4 regions of the Mesorhizobium sp. B264B1B genome follow, and region 1 is predicted to be linked to each of the others. Evidence: predicted binding sites of a transcription regulator. Region 1 holds the regulator's gene; each other region holds the start of a gene.
What was found. Region 1 encodes LexA, which represses DNA repair genes until DNA is damaged. Its sites were predicted from a motif close to TGTTCNNNNTGTGTTCNG; they were not measured.

Region 1 (3,653 bases):
GTGGTGTCGCCGCACGAGGTAGTAGGGCCGAGCTTCCAGATGTCGTTCGCCGCCACCGCGGCCCTGGTCGGCGCCTATGCCGGCTGGTCGGATCACAAAGCCGACAAAGCGCGGACCCCGCCGCCGCAACGGACCTTGCCTGGCCTGCTGACGCGAAAATTGCTGCTGGCGACAGGTGGGCTGGCGATGACCTCGATTATCGCGGGAAGCGCCACGGCGCTTTTCGCCATCTGGCATTTCCAGCGCGTGTCGCCGCTCAGCCTGTTCGCCAATCTTGCCGTCATGCCGATCGTTTCGGTCGTGATGTTCCTTGCGGTTGCCAGCGCGCTGCTGATGCCGTTCGGGTTCGATGGACCATCCCTTTATCTGATGGGCAAGGGACTGACCGCGATGATCGCCATATCAGGATGGATCTCGCAACGCTCGCCGGTCGACGCGGTCGGGTTGATTTCGCAGCAATCCGTCCTTCTGGTGGCGATCGCCCTGGTCATCGCGACGATGGCCACGACATGGCTGCGGCTGGCGGCACTTCCCTTCGCGCTCGCCGGCCTGTTGACCGTCTCGGACACGCGCACGCCGGACGTGCTGATTTCGGAGGATGCCCGCCTGGTGGCGTTGCCGATCGGCGGCGGCGAGCTCGCGATCAACCGGGCGCGCCCGAACGAATTCACCGTCGGTAATTGGAAACGCGCGCTGAAGTCCGAAACCATCGTTGCGCCGGAACTGTTCGACAGCGGAGACCGACAGTTCGACATCTTCGATCCCGCGCAACTTCCCGCGGGAGCGCCTTTCTATTGCTTCACGGGCCTGTGCATGGCCCGGCATACCTCGGGGGCGATCATCGCGCAGGTGGAGGATCGCAAGGACGCCTGGAGGGCCTGCTCCTATGCGGATCTGATCGTCATCAACGACCCCGCGGGCTACGATCCCTGCCACAATCCGCTGGTTCTCGTCATCACCAAGCGGCAGCTCGCTCGTAAGGGAAGTGCCGCCGTCTTCTTCGACCGGCAATCGGCGACGGCACCGGCACGGGTCAGCTTTGCCGTCGACAGGCCATATCGGCCTTGGCACGAACAGCGAAAATTCTCACGCGAGGCAAGGGGACTGCCGCCTTACCGTAAACCCGAAAAGCCCACCGCCGACCCCGCTCAGTAGCGCCTGATCAGGCCGACCAGCTTGCCCTGCACCTTGACCCTGTCCGGTCCGAAAATACGTGTTTCATAGGCCGGATTGGCAGCCTCGAGCGCAATCGAAGCACCCTTTCGGCGGAAGCGCTTAAGCGTTGCTTCCTCCTCGTCCACCAGGGCCACGATGATCTCGCCGGGACTTGCGGTGTCGGCATTGCGGATGATGACCGTGTCGCCGTCGAAAATGCCGGCCTCGATCATCGAATCGCCCTTGACCTCCAGCGCATAGTGTTCGCCGCCCATGATCATGTCAGGCGGCACTGAAATGGAATGCGTCTGATGCTGGATGGCGTCGATCGGCACACCCGCTGCGATGCGACCCATGACCGGGATCGACACCGCTGAAACCGCATCGTCGTCATTGCCGGCAGCGGGCAGACGCGAAGACGTCGCCGGCTTGATCTGCCGGCTAGGGCTGCTGCCCTGTCCGAGGCTGCCCTGGATGACGCTCGGGGAGAACTTCTTTGCCGCGTTAAGACCCGGCGCGATCGAGTCCGGCAGGCGCAGCACCTCCAGCGCGCGCGCCCGGTTGGGCAGGCGGCGAATGAAGCCGCGCTCCTCCAACGCCGTGATCAGCCGATGAATTCCCGACTTGGAGGCGAGGTCCAGCGCTTCCTTCATCTCGTCGAAGGACGGCGGAATGCCGCTTTCCTTCAGCCGTTCATGGATGAACATCAAGAGTTCATGTTGCTTGCGCGTGAGCATGGCGGCCCCCAAAGGCATTGCACGAAGGGTCTGGAACCAGAATCAGAAAACAAACCCAGAACAAACACTATCTGTTCCAGTTGTGTTCCGCAACCATTTAAAGTTTAATGAATTTGTTAAGGCGACGGAAACGAAATGCCCTCCCGCAGCCAGCATCCTGCCAGCGCGGTCCGTCGTCAATGCGCTCCCGGGCCCTTTGAAACTATTTTGGTTAATGGCCTGTGGCCCGACCGGTCTCCACTCTTGGCACAAGCCTGCAAGCTGGGTGACCGGCAGGTGCGGGGTGCGTTTGGGCGGATTAGAAACCCCTGCGGCTCGTGAACGAAACGAAACCAAAATGCCAACTTCCTGCCGGAAAACGACGAGGCACCACCACTGGTCGCGATGGGCTGCGTTCGCTCGCTCCTTGCTTCCCGTTCGCTTGACGAAACCGTATAATAATGTACGGTTTTTGAAGAGGAACACCAATGACCACGCCGAAGCAGGCCGCGCGACGCGAACGGATAGAGGAGGCCGCCTATGCGGTGCTCCGGGAAACCGGCTACAAGAGCGCCTCCCTGCTTGCTATCGCCAAGCGGGCATCGGCCTCGAACGAAACCCTCTACAACTGGTACGGCAACAAGCAGACCCTGTTTCGATCCTTGATCGAAGCCAATGCGGGAGAGGCAAGGAAGCTGCTGGAGGACGCCCTTCACCAGGCGCGCGATCCGCTCGAAACCCTGAACTTGCTCGGGCCAGTCCTGCTGACCCTCGTGACGGGCGACAAGGCGGTGGCGCTCAATCGCGCCGCGGCCGGCGACGTCAACGATACAGGCACGCTTGGCCAATCGATCGCGCAATTCGGCCGCAATACCATAATGCCGCTTGTTGGCGACCTGCTTCGAACCGCAAGTCGGGCCGGCCTGATCGCCTGTGACGATCCTGCCGAAGCCGCCGACATCTACATCAGTCTTTTGATCGGCGATCTCCAGGTTCGCCGGATCGTTGGGGTGCTCGAGGAACTGCCTCGGGCGGAAATCGAGCAAAGATCGAACCGGGCGTTCACCCTGTTCTTGCGCCTCTATGCGGCCAGCCCTTGCCCGGGCGGCAAAACAGCCGGCCCGTTTCCAGGGCGCTCTTCTCACCGAGGAACATCGCGACCATGAGCAAAATTCCCGATCTCGCAGCGATCGAGGCAATGGACACCGCGGATCCGCTGCGTGCCATGCGTGACCGCTTCACCTTGCCCCAGGGGGTGATCTATCTCGACGGCAATTCGCTGGGCGCCGCTTCGCCCGCCGTGTTCGGCGAGCTGCAGAAGGCCGCCACGCAGGAGTGGGCGCAGGATCTCATCCGCGCCTGGAACACCGCCGGCTGGTTCGACATGCCGGTCGAACTCGGCGACCAACTCGGGCGCCTGATCGGGGCCGCCGCCGGCCAGACGGTGGTCTGCGATACCACCTCGATCAACATCTACAAGGTGCTGCATGCGGCACTCGGGATGCGGCCGGACAGGTCAGTCATCATCGCCGAGGGGGACAGCTTTCCGACCGATCTCTATATGGCCGAAGGCGTTGCCTCGACGCGGCCGGGCACGGTGCTGCGGCTCGAGGGTGTCGATGCGCCGACCATAGAAGAACTGATCGACGAGCGGGTCGCGGTCATCCTGGTCAACCACGTCAACTACAAATCCGGGCAGTTACGCGACACGGCCGCGCTGACGCGGACGGCACATGATGCCGGCGCGCTGATTGTCTGGGATCTCTGCCATACCGCCGGCGC
Region 2 (3,653 bases), on a different contig from region 1:
TCAATGAAGCCGGCTGTCTTTCGATGGCCTCGCCGCCCAAAGGCGGTCTGCGAGACGCCGCGGGCTATTGCGATCAGTGCTTCTGACGACGATTGTCGCAATGGACACAGGAGTGGAGCATGACGCCACCGGACAGTCCCTTGAGGCTCCAGCAGTGACTGGAGCCGCGGCAGGCATGAATGCCAGGGAGACGCGAGCGCCTTCCGACGTGACCCTGCCGGATGCACCAAAATCAGAGACTACTGGTCGGATCGTCGGCTGAACGCCGCGAAGCATCCGAAATCTAAAGTCGGTAAAACATTCCCGGCGAAAGATTGGATTATAGATCCAGAAAAGCCCCGTCCGTTTGCTAAAAGCACGGCGGGGCTGCTCTTTTGAGGGAACGCGCAGGTACTGACGGCCCGCGACATGTCGGCTACCGCGGCGGTTTGATCCCGCCGGCGCCGACATCGACCGTGATGCTGCCGGAAATCCTGACATCGGTATCGCCGATCTTGAACTGGCCGTTTCCGTTGGCGGGGAAGGCGTCATCGGGTTCGGGCTGCGGGGCCGGCTTGGCGATGCGATAATCGCCAGCCACACCGGGCAGGCTGCCTTTCTGGCTGTCGTCGGCAAAGGCGCCGCCGGCCAGCATGAGCGCACCGGCGACGGCGGTGACGGCAAGGCGCCGAGGTCGGAATGAGCGGCTGTCGATCATCTGCCGGTTATAGCGTCGCCCCGTCGAGGTGGCCAGACCGGCGGTCATCAAATCGCCGGACGGCGGACCGTCGCTCAATTCATCGTGCTTGTGCCGGTCACGCCGCCTTTTTGCGGGTATCGTAGACATGATCGACGAGACCCCATGCCTTCGCTTCCTCGGCGGTCATGAAATAGTCCCGGGGGGGGGTGCGCTCGACCTCTTCATAAGTGCGGCCGCAATGGCGCGCATAGAGCTCGGTCATCTGCCGCTTGGTGCGCAGGATGCCTTCGGCGTGACGCTGGATGTCCGATGCCTGACCCTGGAAGCCGCCCAGCGGCTGGTGCAGGACGAGGCTGGCGTTGGGCAGCGCGATGCGCCGTCCCGGCGTGCCCGCCATCAGCAGGAACGAAGCCATCGAGGCGGCAAAGCCCATGCACACCGTCGACACCGGACAACTGACATATTGCATGGTGTCGTAGATGGCGAAGCCGCTGGTCACCACGCCGCCAGGCGAGTTGATGTAAAGCGAGATCTCCTTGTCGGGATTATCCGATTCCAGCGACAGAAGCTGGGCGCAGACCAGCGCCGACATGCCGTCGTTGATCTCGCCGTTGATAAAGACGATGCGCTCGCGCAGCAGCCGCGAGAAAATGTCGAAGGCGCGCTCGCCGCGGCTCGACTGCTCGATCACCATCGGCACCAGATTGGCAAAACCGGTCATCGTCTCTCTCCGTTTTTCATGTGTCGGCCACTCAAGCGGCGCGCTGCAGAAGGCAAAATGAATTGGCTGCGGGGCGGCGGCCGGAGGCACGCGCAGCGAATGAAAGCCGGCAGCCGGCGCCTGCCATGGTCACCATGGGCCTGGCGGCGGATGTCGCCGCACGGGCAAAGCCTTCATGTATAATATGCAGATGCGTGCCGCCCGAAACGGTGCGGGCGAGCGTGAAGGTGACGATGCTGTCGAGCGGGTTCCGTTCCTCGTCGGGCCGCGGCTGTTGCCGCCAGGAATAGCGAAGCCTTTTTCCGGGCTCGGCATCGAGGATCTCGCATTCGATCGGCGCATCCGGCCCGGCAAAGGCGAAATTGCTGCCGATCTCAGGATTGATGTCGTTGGGCATCATCCAGGCCGCAAGCAATTCGGGCACGGTCAGCGCCCGCCATACCTTTTCCGGCGGCTCGGGGAGATCGCACTCGAACTCGATCGCGTCGGGGGCGGTCCGCGCAGGGCTTTCGTCGGTCACTGGTGCGTGCGTCATTGGTCCATGTCCTTGAGAACCGTCCTTAGTTTTTCGATGCGCTCGGGCCAGAAGGTCCGGTAGCGTTCGATCCAGCCAAGCAACGGGTCGAGCCCTTGCGGATCGGCGCGGTAATAGGCGTTGCGGCCCGCCCGCCGCTCGACCACCAAGCCTGCGCTGCGCAGCACCGCCAGGTGCTGCGACACAGCCGGCTGCGACACCGTCATGCCGGTGCGCAGCTGCGACACCGTCATCTCGCTGGTGGCGAGGCGTTCATAGACGGCGCGTCGGGTGGGGTCGGCCAGCGCCCGGAAAATCTCCGCTTCGATCATGGCGAAAGCATAAGTCGATACTTATCGGTTTGGCAAGCGATGTTTTACGGCCCATATGAAGGGAAGCTGGCGGCTCCGGCATTACTGCCATTCCTTGACAATGAGCGGCGATGCATATAGGAACGAAAAGAGAACAAAAACCTTGTGGGAAAAGGCAGCCACAGCAGGCAACGGGTGTGCGCAACCTGTAAGGTGCTGCGACAAAAATTTGTTTCGGACGAGCGCGGAGAAGTATCATGGCGGGTAGCGTCAACAAGGTCATTCTGGTCGGCAATCTCGGAGCGGATCCGGAGATCCGCCGCCTGAATTCGGGCGAGCCGGTCGTCAACATCCGCATCGCAACATCGGAAAGCTGGCGCGACAAGAATTCCGGCGAGCGCAAGGAAAAGACCGAGTGGCACAATGTCGTCATCTTCAATGAGGGCATCGCCAAGGTTGCCGAGCAGTATCTGAAGAAGGGCATGAAGGTTTATGTCGAGGGCCAGTTGCAGACACGCAAATGGCAAGACCAGACCGGTGCCGACAAATACACGACGGAAGTCGTGCTGCAGAGATTCCGCGGCGAGCTGCAGATGCTGGACGCGCGCGGCCAGGGTGAGGGCGGCCAGGTCGGGGGTTATTCCGGCGGCGGCAGCCGTGGTTCCGATTTCGGCCAGTCCGGCCCGAACGAAGGCTTCAATCGTGGCGGCGGTGCTCCCAAGGGCGGCGGCGGCTCGTCGCGCGAGCTGGACGACGAAATTCCGTTCTGAGCATCGACACGGCGTGACGGGCATTTGAGGAGAGGGCGCGATGTCGCTCGGACCGCTCCTATCGGCACGTCCTCCGATCCCATGGCATGCGCTCGCGGCCTTTGCCGCGCTGGCGATAGGCGGCGTGCAGCTGGCGCTGCCGAAAGGCACGCTGCGCCACCGCGCGATGGGCTATCTCTGGGCGGCGCTGATGCTGGCCGTCGCCATCTCGAGTTTCTGGATCCAGCAGATACGGCTCATTGGCCCTTTCAGCCCGATCCATCTCTTGTCGATCCTGGTGCTGGTCACGGTGCCGCTGGCGGTCTGGCATGCACGCAATCACCGCGTCGCCAAGCACCGCAAGGCGATGATTGCGTTGTATATCTTTGCACTGGTGGGTGCCGGTGTCTTTACGCTGGTGCCCGGCAGAATCATGCACGACGTGGTCTTCGGCGTCGCGCAAGCCAGACCGTGATCCCGAGTGGAAGGAATATCAGTTGAAAGCACGCATCAAATGGGTCGAGGAACGCACCTTCGTCGGCGAGTCCGGCACAGGCCATAAGGTCGTACTGGGGACCGCGTTCGGCCCTGAAGGGAGAACGCCGGGGCCGAGCCCGATGGAACTGGTGCTGATCGGCACCGGCGGCTGCTCGGCCTATGATGTCGTCCATATCCTCGA
Region 3 (3,653 bases), on a different contig from region 1:
GCCGGTCCCCGCCGGCTCAATGGTGCCGGGAGCAATCGTCACGTCGCGTCCGCCCATGCCATAAGCGAAATTGGCGCTGTATTTGGCGCCGAGGTCCTGTCCGGCCTGACGGTTGATCTCGACGAAGCGGACATTGAGCTGGACCTGCTGCGAGGACGAGATGTTGACCGAATTGATCACCTCCTCATTGCCGGAGAAGCGGGTGGCGATCTTGTTGGCCTTTTCGGCGGCGACCGCGTCATCCGCCTCGCCCGACAGCACGACACGCCCATTGGCGGAGCCGACCTTGATCTTGGCGTCCGGCACGCTGGCGCGGATGGTGTCGGCCAACTGGTCGGTATCGAGCGTCACTTCGATGTCTACGGTGCCGACGAGCTGCTTGTTCTCGTCGAACAGCGCAATGCCAGTGGTGCCGAGATTGTTGCCCAGCACATAGAAGGATTTGTCGGTCAACGGGTTGACGTTGGCGATCTCCGGATCGCCGATGACGATCTGGTAGAAGGCCGCGCTCGTCATGATCGTCTTTGGCTTGCCCTTGGCGACCTTGATCGAGGCGTTCTTGGTCGCCGAGACATAGACGATGTCGTTGTCCGCCCTGGCCGGGCCGGCGAAGATGCCGGCCGCCGCCATCGTCACCGCCATCGCCATCGCCATCGCCTGCGCGACGTGCAACCGGCCTGTCGTTCGATATTGAAGTTGCCTGAACATTGTTCCCGTCCCGTCCGGTCCCCACCGGTCCTGCTCTGGTTCCACTCAGGAACCTGATATTCCTATTTCTGGTCCCGCGCAGGAACCTGATATTCCTCGGCCGTCGTTCCACGCGTCACGATGACCGTCTTGAATTTCGGCTTCTCAGGCTCCTTTGCCATGGCGTCGAACAGCGAGCCGGCCGCGGCCTGCGCCTTGCCCGCCACCGATCCGCCAAAGGAGGAGATGGTGGTGACACCGTCCTTGCCCTCGCCGCCCTCGCTGGCGGAGCGAAGCGACAGCGACAGCGTGCCGACAGTGCGGGCCAGCGCCACTTTCTGCGCGCCTTCGGTGGTCACCTCGATGGTTATGGAATTGGCCACCTGCGGCGTCGTTTGGCGCTCGTCGGCGCCCTGCCCGACGCTCAGTACCTTCGCGTCGGCAACGACGATCTCTGAGGTGATGGTCGAACCGGCGGCGCCTTGCGCATTCTTGGCCACTTCCTGGATTTCGCCGGCATCGCGCGTCAGCACGACATCGACCCGGTCGCCCGGCGTGACGAAGCCGCCGACGCCCGCGATCTCGTCGGTGCGGATGGTGACGGCCCGCATGCCGGGCGTCAGCATGTTGGAGAGCGTGGCGCGGCCATTCGGGCCGGACAGCTTTGTAAGCAGCACCGGTTCGTTGACCTCGATCGGCGACAGCACCACGCGGTTGCCGTCCCCGAGCAGTCCATCGATGGTGGCGAAGGCGCCCTGCGGCAGCGAATCCTGCGGCCAGGGGATTTCGTTGAGTTTCGTGCGGTCGAGATCCATGCCGTACCGCAACGGTGCATTCGCCACCACGATTGTCTTGAATTCAACCCTGGGTGCGGCCGGAGCGGTGATCGACGCGGTTTTCTCCTCGGCGTCGGCCCTGGCCTGGCGCTTGACCCAGAAATCGGCGGCAAAGATCGAAATCGCGCCGAAAACGGCGGCGATGCCGATCATCGTTATGGCCTTGCCCCTCACGCCCAAACCCCTGATGCCCGTAGTTTCTTGTTATGTTGGCTCACGCTAGGCGGCATTGTTAAAGAATCAGGAATCTTCTCGCTGGCTATCCGCCCGATTTCCGCCGGCTTGGTTATCGAATGGTTTTAGGATAAGAGGGGGTTAATCCCCGAACGTAACAGGAACCTCCGTCGCTTGGCGCTGAAATGCGTGGCAGTATCGGCGGGTGATTCGCAGCTTGGGCTCTATGGCAGGCATGGACGACAACAACGATCTTTTCGGCAATCTGGAGAAGCAGCCGCAACCGGTTCGCACACCGGCGCGTCCGGCCGATCCGCTGGTGCAGGCGGCAGCCAAGCGTCCGGCGGCCGCGTCTCGTGACGGCTCAGAGGGCTACAGCGCCGCCGATATCGAGGTACTCGAAGGCCTGGAGCCGGTGCGGCGCCGTCCGGGCATGTATATTGGCGGCACCGACGACAAGGCCATGCACCATCTGTTCGCCGAGGTCATCGACAACTCGATGGACGAGGCGGTTGCCGGCCATGCCACATTCATCGATGTCGAGCTTTCGGCTGACGGCTTTCTCACCGTCACCGACAATGGCCGCGGCATTCCCGTCGATCCGCATCCGAAGTTCAAGAAGCCGGCGCTCGAAGTGATCATGACGACGCTGCATTCGGGCGGTAAGTTCGATAGCAAGGTCTATGAAACCTCGGGCGGCCTGCACGGCGTCGGCGTCTCCGTGGTCAATGCGCTGTCGGATCATCTCGAAGTCGAAGTCGCGCGCGGACGGCAACTTTACCGGCAGCGCTTCTCGCGCGGCATTCCGGTCAGCGGCCTCGAGCATCTTGGCGAAGTTCACAACCGGCGCGGCACCAGGACCCGTTTCCACCCCGACGAGCAGATCTTCGGCAAGGGCGCCGCGTTCGAACCGGCGCGGCTCTACCGCATGACGCGCTCGAAAGCCTATCTGTTCGGCGGCGTCGAAATCCGCTGGACCTGCGATCCCTCCCTGATCAAGGAAAAGGACACCACTCCGGCCAAGGCCGAATTCCATTTTCCCGGCGGCCTCAAGGACTATCTGAAAGCGTCGCTTGGCGACGAATTCCAGGTGACGCGCGAAATCTTCGCCGGCAAGAGCGACAGGCAAGGCGGCCATGGCTCGCTGGAATGGGCAGTGACCTGGTTCGGCGGCGACGGCTTCATCAACTCCTACTGCAACACCATCCCGACCGGCGAAGGTGGCACCCACGAGGCCGGCTTCCGCAACGTCTTGACGCGCGGCCTGCGCGCCTATGCCGACCTCGTCGGCAACAAGCGCGCCTCGATCGTCACGTCGGAGGATGTCATGATCTCGGCGGCGGGCATGCTGTCGGTGTTCATCCGCGAGCCTGAATTCGTCGGCCAGACCAAGGACAGGCTGGCGACGATCGAGGCGATCCGTATCGTCGAGACGGCGATTCGCGACCCTTTCGACCATTGGCTGGCCGACAATCCGCAGGAAGCGTCGAAGCTGCTCGAATGGGTTATCGCACGCGCCGACGAGCGGGTACGACGCCGCCAGGAAAAGGAAGTGTCGCGCAAGAGTGCGGTGCGCAAGCTGCGCCTGCCGGGCAAGCTTGCCGATTGCACGCAGAATGCGGCCGCCGGCGCCGAACTCTTCATCGTCGAAGGCGATTCGGCCGGCGGCTCGGCCAAGCAGGCTCGTGACCGCGCCAGCCAGGCGGTGCTGCCGCTGCGCGGCAAGATTCTCAACGTCGCCAGCGCCGGCAACGACAAGCTGGCCGCCAACCAGCAGATTTCCGATCTGATCCAGGCGCTTGGTTGCGGCACGCGGTCGAAATACCGCGACGAGGATCTTCGCTACGACCGCGTCATCATCATGACCGACGCCGACGTCGACGGCGCTCACATCGCCTCGCTGCTGATCACCTTCTTCTACCAGGAGATGCCGAACCTGGTTCGCGGCGGACATCT
Region 4 (3,653 bases), on a different contig from region 1:
CTCCGGCACCGGATTGGCGATCAGCATGCCGCCGCTCAGGCCCAGCGCCTGTCGCGTCTTGTAAAAATGCGCGATCTCTTCCGGCGCGTGCAAGGTCAGCGGCGCGCGGAACGGCGACTGCCGCGACCAGAAGGCCGGCATGGTCTCGCAGCCATGGCCGATCACGGGCACGCCGCGGGTCTCCAGCACCTCCAGCGTCTTTTCGATGTCGAGGATGGCCTTGGCCCCAGCCGAGACGACGATGACGGGCGTGCGCGCCAGCTCATCGAGGTCGGCGGAAATGTCGAAGCTTTTTTCGGCGCCCTTGTGCACGCCGCCGATGCCGCCGGTGGCGAACACCTTTATCCCAACCATATGCGCGGCGATCATTGTGGCGGCAACCGTGGTGCCGCCGGTGCGCCCTTGCGCGACGGCGAAGCCGAGATCTGCGCGCGAGAGCTTCATGGCGTCGCCGGTCATGGCGAGCGATTCGCGTTCTCCGTCGGAGAGGCCGATCTTGATGCGGCCCGCCACCACGGCGATCGTCGCCGGCACCGCGCCGCCGTCCGCAATGATCCTTTCCACGTCGGCCGCCATGGCGCCATTGTCGGGGTAGGGCATGCCGTGGGTTATGATGGTGCTTTCCAGCGCCACCACGGGCTTCCCGGCGGCCAAGGCTTGCGCCACCGGCGCGTGGACATCGATGAAGGCGCGGGCGGTGTCTGGGGTCATCTGGATCTCCAATCCGAAGTGCGGCGCATCCTTTCGGATGCCGGTCTCATGCCATTTTCTGCTCTTCGGGCACAAGAGCCAGCGCTTGCGCGAAAGTCGCCGTGGTGAAATCGGGAACGGCGCTCGCGCTTTCAATAGCCAGCGTCGCGGCGGCGACGCCCTCGCGCAACGCCGCGCGCAAGGGCATGCCGCGCAGTAGGGCGGCGACCGTCGCGCCGGCAAGCGCATCGCCGGCGCCGGTGACGTCCACGACCTTTCTTGGAGGGGGCGGGACGACGGCAAAGCTGCCGTCGCGGTCGAAACCCAGCACCGGGCCGCCGCCCGCCGTGACCACCGCGCTGTCGAGGCCGGCGCTTCTCAGCCCGTCGAGGATAGTTTTTTGAGAGGCGGCATCGTCAAGTCCGGCAAGCGCCACCGCCTCGCGCCTGTTCATGAAGGCGACGGCCAGGCCGCCGAGCACCGGTGTCAAGCGCACGACCTTGGCCGGTGAAATGGCAATGGCGAACACGGGCTTGCCGGCGGCAAGCGACACCAGCCGCTCCAGAGCCGCCGATGGCAGATTGGCGTCGCACAGGACGGCATCTGCGGCGGCGATCTCCTCCCTCACCCTGGAGCGGCGGATCTGCTTTGCAAATGCCAGTTCATAAAGCGCCATGTCGGCAAAGCCGACGAGCAGTTCGCCCTCGCGGTCGATCAGCGCCGTATAGCTCGGCGTCGTGCGGTCGAGGAACACCGCGGACAGGTCGGCAATGCCTGCTTCGGCGATGGCGCGCGAAACCGTGTCGGCGGCGGCATCACCGCCGCGCACCGACAGCAACGAGCCCGAGACGCCTCGCCGCACCGTGCTGCGCAATGCGTTGAAGACGCCGCCGCCAACGTCCTCGCGCATCGTGCCCGGGTTGGAGGCAGCCGGCACGTAAGCGCCGGACACCTGGCCGCGCCTGTCGATATGGGCGCCGCCCACCGCCAGGACTCTTGGAGATCTCACCATGCGCCGATATGACCTTTGTTGGCGGTCACGCACAAGCGCCATGCTGTGCGACGGAGCTTCGCAGGCAACAACCAGCGATTCGTGAGGCCGGCATGGCGAACCAGCCTGGCCCAATATTCGGACCATGTTGGAGCCGAATCGTGAGACAAAAAAAGAACAAATCAGGATGTTGCTTATTTTTCAAATGCTTGATCCCTCTTGCCAAATGAGAACAAAAAAGGTACAAATAACCAAGGATTACGGATTGTCCGGCCTTCATTGACGACTACGGGGTGATGTATCATGGCTCAGAACAGCTTGCGGCTTGTAGAGGATAAGGCAGTGGACAAATCAAAGGCTCTGGATGCGGCGCTGTCGCAAATCGAGCGGGCTTTCGGCAAGGGCTCGATCATGCGGCTCGGCGCGAACGAGCAGGTCGTCGAGATCGAAACCGTGCCGACCGGCTCGCTTGGCCTCGACATCGCGCTTGGCGTCGGCGGCCTGCCGCGCGGCCGCATCATCGAGATCTACGGGCCGGAAAGCTCGGGCAAGACGACGCTGGCGCTGCACACGGTGGCGGAAGCCCAGAAGAAGGGCGGCATCTGCGCCTTCGTCGATGCCGAGCACGCGCTCGATCCGGTCTATGCCCGCAAGCTCGGCGTCGATCTCGAAAACCTCCTGATCTCGCAGCCTGACACTGGCGAGCAGGCGCTTGAAATCTGCGATACGCTGGTGCGCTCCGGCGCCATCGATGTGCTGGTGGTCGATTCGGTCGCGGCGCTGACGCCACGCGCCGAAATCGAGGGCGAGATGGGCGATTCGTTGCCCGGCCTGCAGGCCCGCCTGATGAGCCAGGCGCTGCGCAAGCTGACCGCCTCGATCTCGCGCTCCAACACCATGGTCATCTTCATCAACCAGATCCGTATGAAGATCGGCGTCATGTTCGGCTCGCCTGAAACCACCACCGGCGGCAATGCGCTCAAATTCTACGCCTCGGTGCGTCTCGATATCCGCCGCATCGGCTCGGTCAAGGACCGCGACGAGGTCGTCGGCAACCAGACCCGCGTCAAGGTGGTCAAGAACAAGCTGGCGCCGCCCTTCAAGGTGGTCGAGTTCGACATCATGTACGGCGAAGGTGTGTCGAAGACCGGCGAACTGGTCGATCTCGGCGTCAAGGCCGGCGTGGTCGAGAAATCGGGCGCCTGGTTCTCCTACAATTCGCAGCGTCTCGGCCAGGGCCGCGAGAACGCGAAGCTGTTCCTGCGCGACAATCCCGATACGGCGCGCGAGATCGAACTTGCGCTCAGGCAGAACGCCGGACTGATCGCCGAAAAATTCCTCGAGAATGGCGGCTCCGAAGGTGGCGATGATGGCTTCGAGGATGAAGCCGGCGCGATGTAAGCGCTCGTCGGCACGATCTAGCGTTCGCTGGCGCGATCTAGCGTTCGGTTTACGGCCCGAGTTCGGCCATAATCCCGGTTCATCAACTTGAGCTTATGTAATCGAGTTCTGTAGTATTGCGTTTCGAACCGCCGGCCCCGTGCCGGCGGTTCGCGTTTTGAGCGGCTGGCGAACCGCGAATTGGCCAGCTTGCGTGTTTCTGGACAGGGTGCCAAGCGGCGGCTAAAAGGCCAGCTCCATCTTCTAAAGCAGAGCCCATTTTCCGCCGGTCCGGCCGGCGGCTCTCTCGAAAAGGCAGCATTCATGAGTGGCGTGAACGAGATCCGGTCGACATTTCTCGACTATTTCCGCAAGGAGGGTCACGAAGTCGTGGCGTCGAGCCCGCTTGTGCCGCGCAACGATCCGACGCTGATGTTCACCAATGCCGGCATGGTGCAGTTCAAGAACGTCTTCACCGGCCTGGAGAAGCGGCCCTATTCGCGTGCCACGACCGCCCAGAAAAGCGTTCGCGCCGGCGGCAAGCACAACGACCTCGACAATGTCGGCTACACCGCGCGCCACCTGACCTTCT

Region 2: LB547_RS03440 (single-stranded DNA-binding protein) is a predicted target of LexA. The motif match lies at 2,365-2,382, and genes of this name have one in related genera.
Region 3: parE (DNA topoisomerase IV subunit B) is a predicted target of LexA. The motif match lies at 1,846-1,863, and genes of this name have one in related genera.
Region 4: recA (recombinase RecA) is a predicted target of LexA. The motif match lies at 1,910-1,927, and genes of this name have one in related genera.

What each region holds. Positions count from the first base shown of each region.
Region 1 covers NZ_JAIUIS010000020.1:39,814-43,466, forward strand. Annotated here, with positions in the region: gene LB547_RS29075 (ComEC/Rec2 family competence protein) at 1-1,155, shown strand, start outside; gene lexA (transcriptional repressor LexA) at 1,149-1,892, opposite strand; gene LB547_RS29085 (TetR/AcrR family transcriptional regulator) at 2,360-3,037, shown strand; gene kynU (kynureninase) at 3,034-3,653, shown strand, end outside.
Region 2 covers NZ_JAIUIS010000001.1:711,904-715,556, forward strand. Annotated here, with positions in the region: gene LB547_RS03420 (hypothetical protein) at 416-697, opposite strand; gene LB547_RS03425 (ATP-dependent Clp protease proteolytic subunit) at 795-1,400, opposite strand; gene LB547_RS03430 (SRPBCC family protein) at 1,432-1,935, opposite strand; gene LB547_RS03435 (ArsR/SmtB family transcription factor) at 1,932-2,246, opposite strand; gene LB547_RS03440 (single-stranded DNA-binding protein) at 2,483-2,995, shown strand; gene LB547_RS03445 (DUF2306 domain-containing protein) at 3,036-3,449, shown strand; gene LB547_RS03450 (OsmC family protein) at 3,472-3,653, shown strand, end outside.
Region 3 covers NZ_JAIUIS010000001.1:577,718-581,370, reverse strand. Annotated here, with positions in the region: gene LB547_RS02850 (type II and III secretion system protein family protein) at 1-708, opposite strand, end outside; gene cpaB (Flp pilus assembly protein CpaB) at 771-1,697, opposite strand; gene parE (DNA topoisomerase IV subunit B) at 1,933-3,653, shown strand, end outside.
Region 4 covers NZ_JAIUIS010000002.1:306,784-310,436, reverse strand. Annotated here, with positions in the region: gene LB547_RS05325 (pseudouridine-5'-phosphate glycosidase) at 1-711, opposite strand, end outside; gene LB547_RS05320 (carbohydrate kinase family protein) at 758-1,702, opposite strand; gene recA (recombinase RecA) at 1,985-3,082, shown strand; gene alaS (alanine--tRNA ligase) at 3,386-3,653, shown strand, end outside.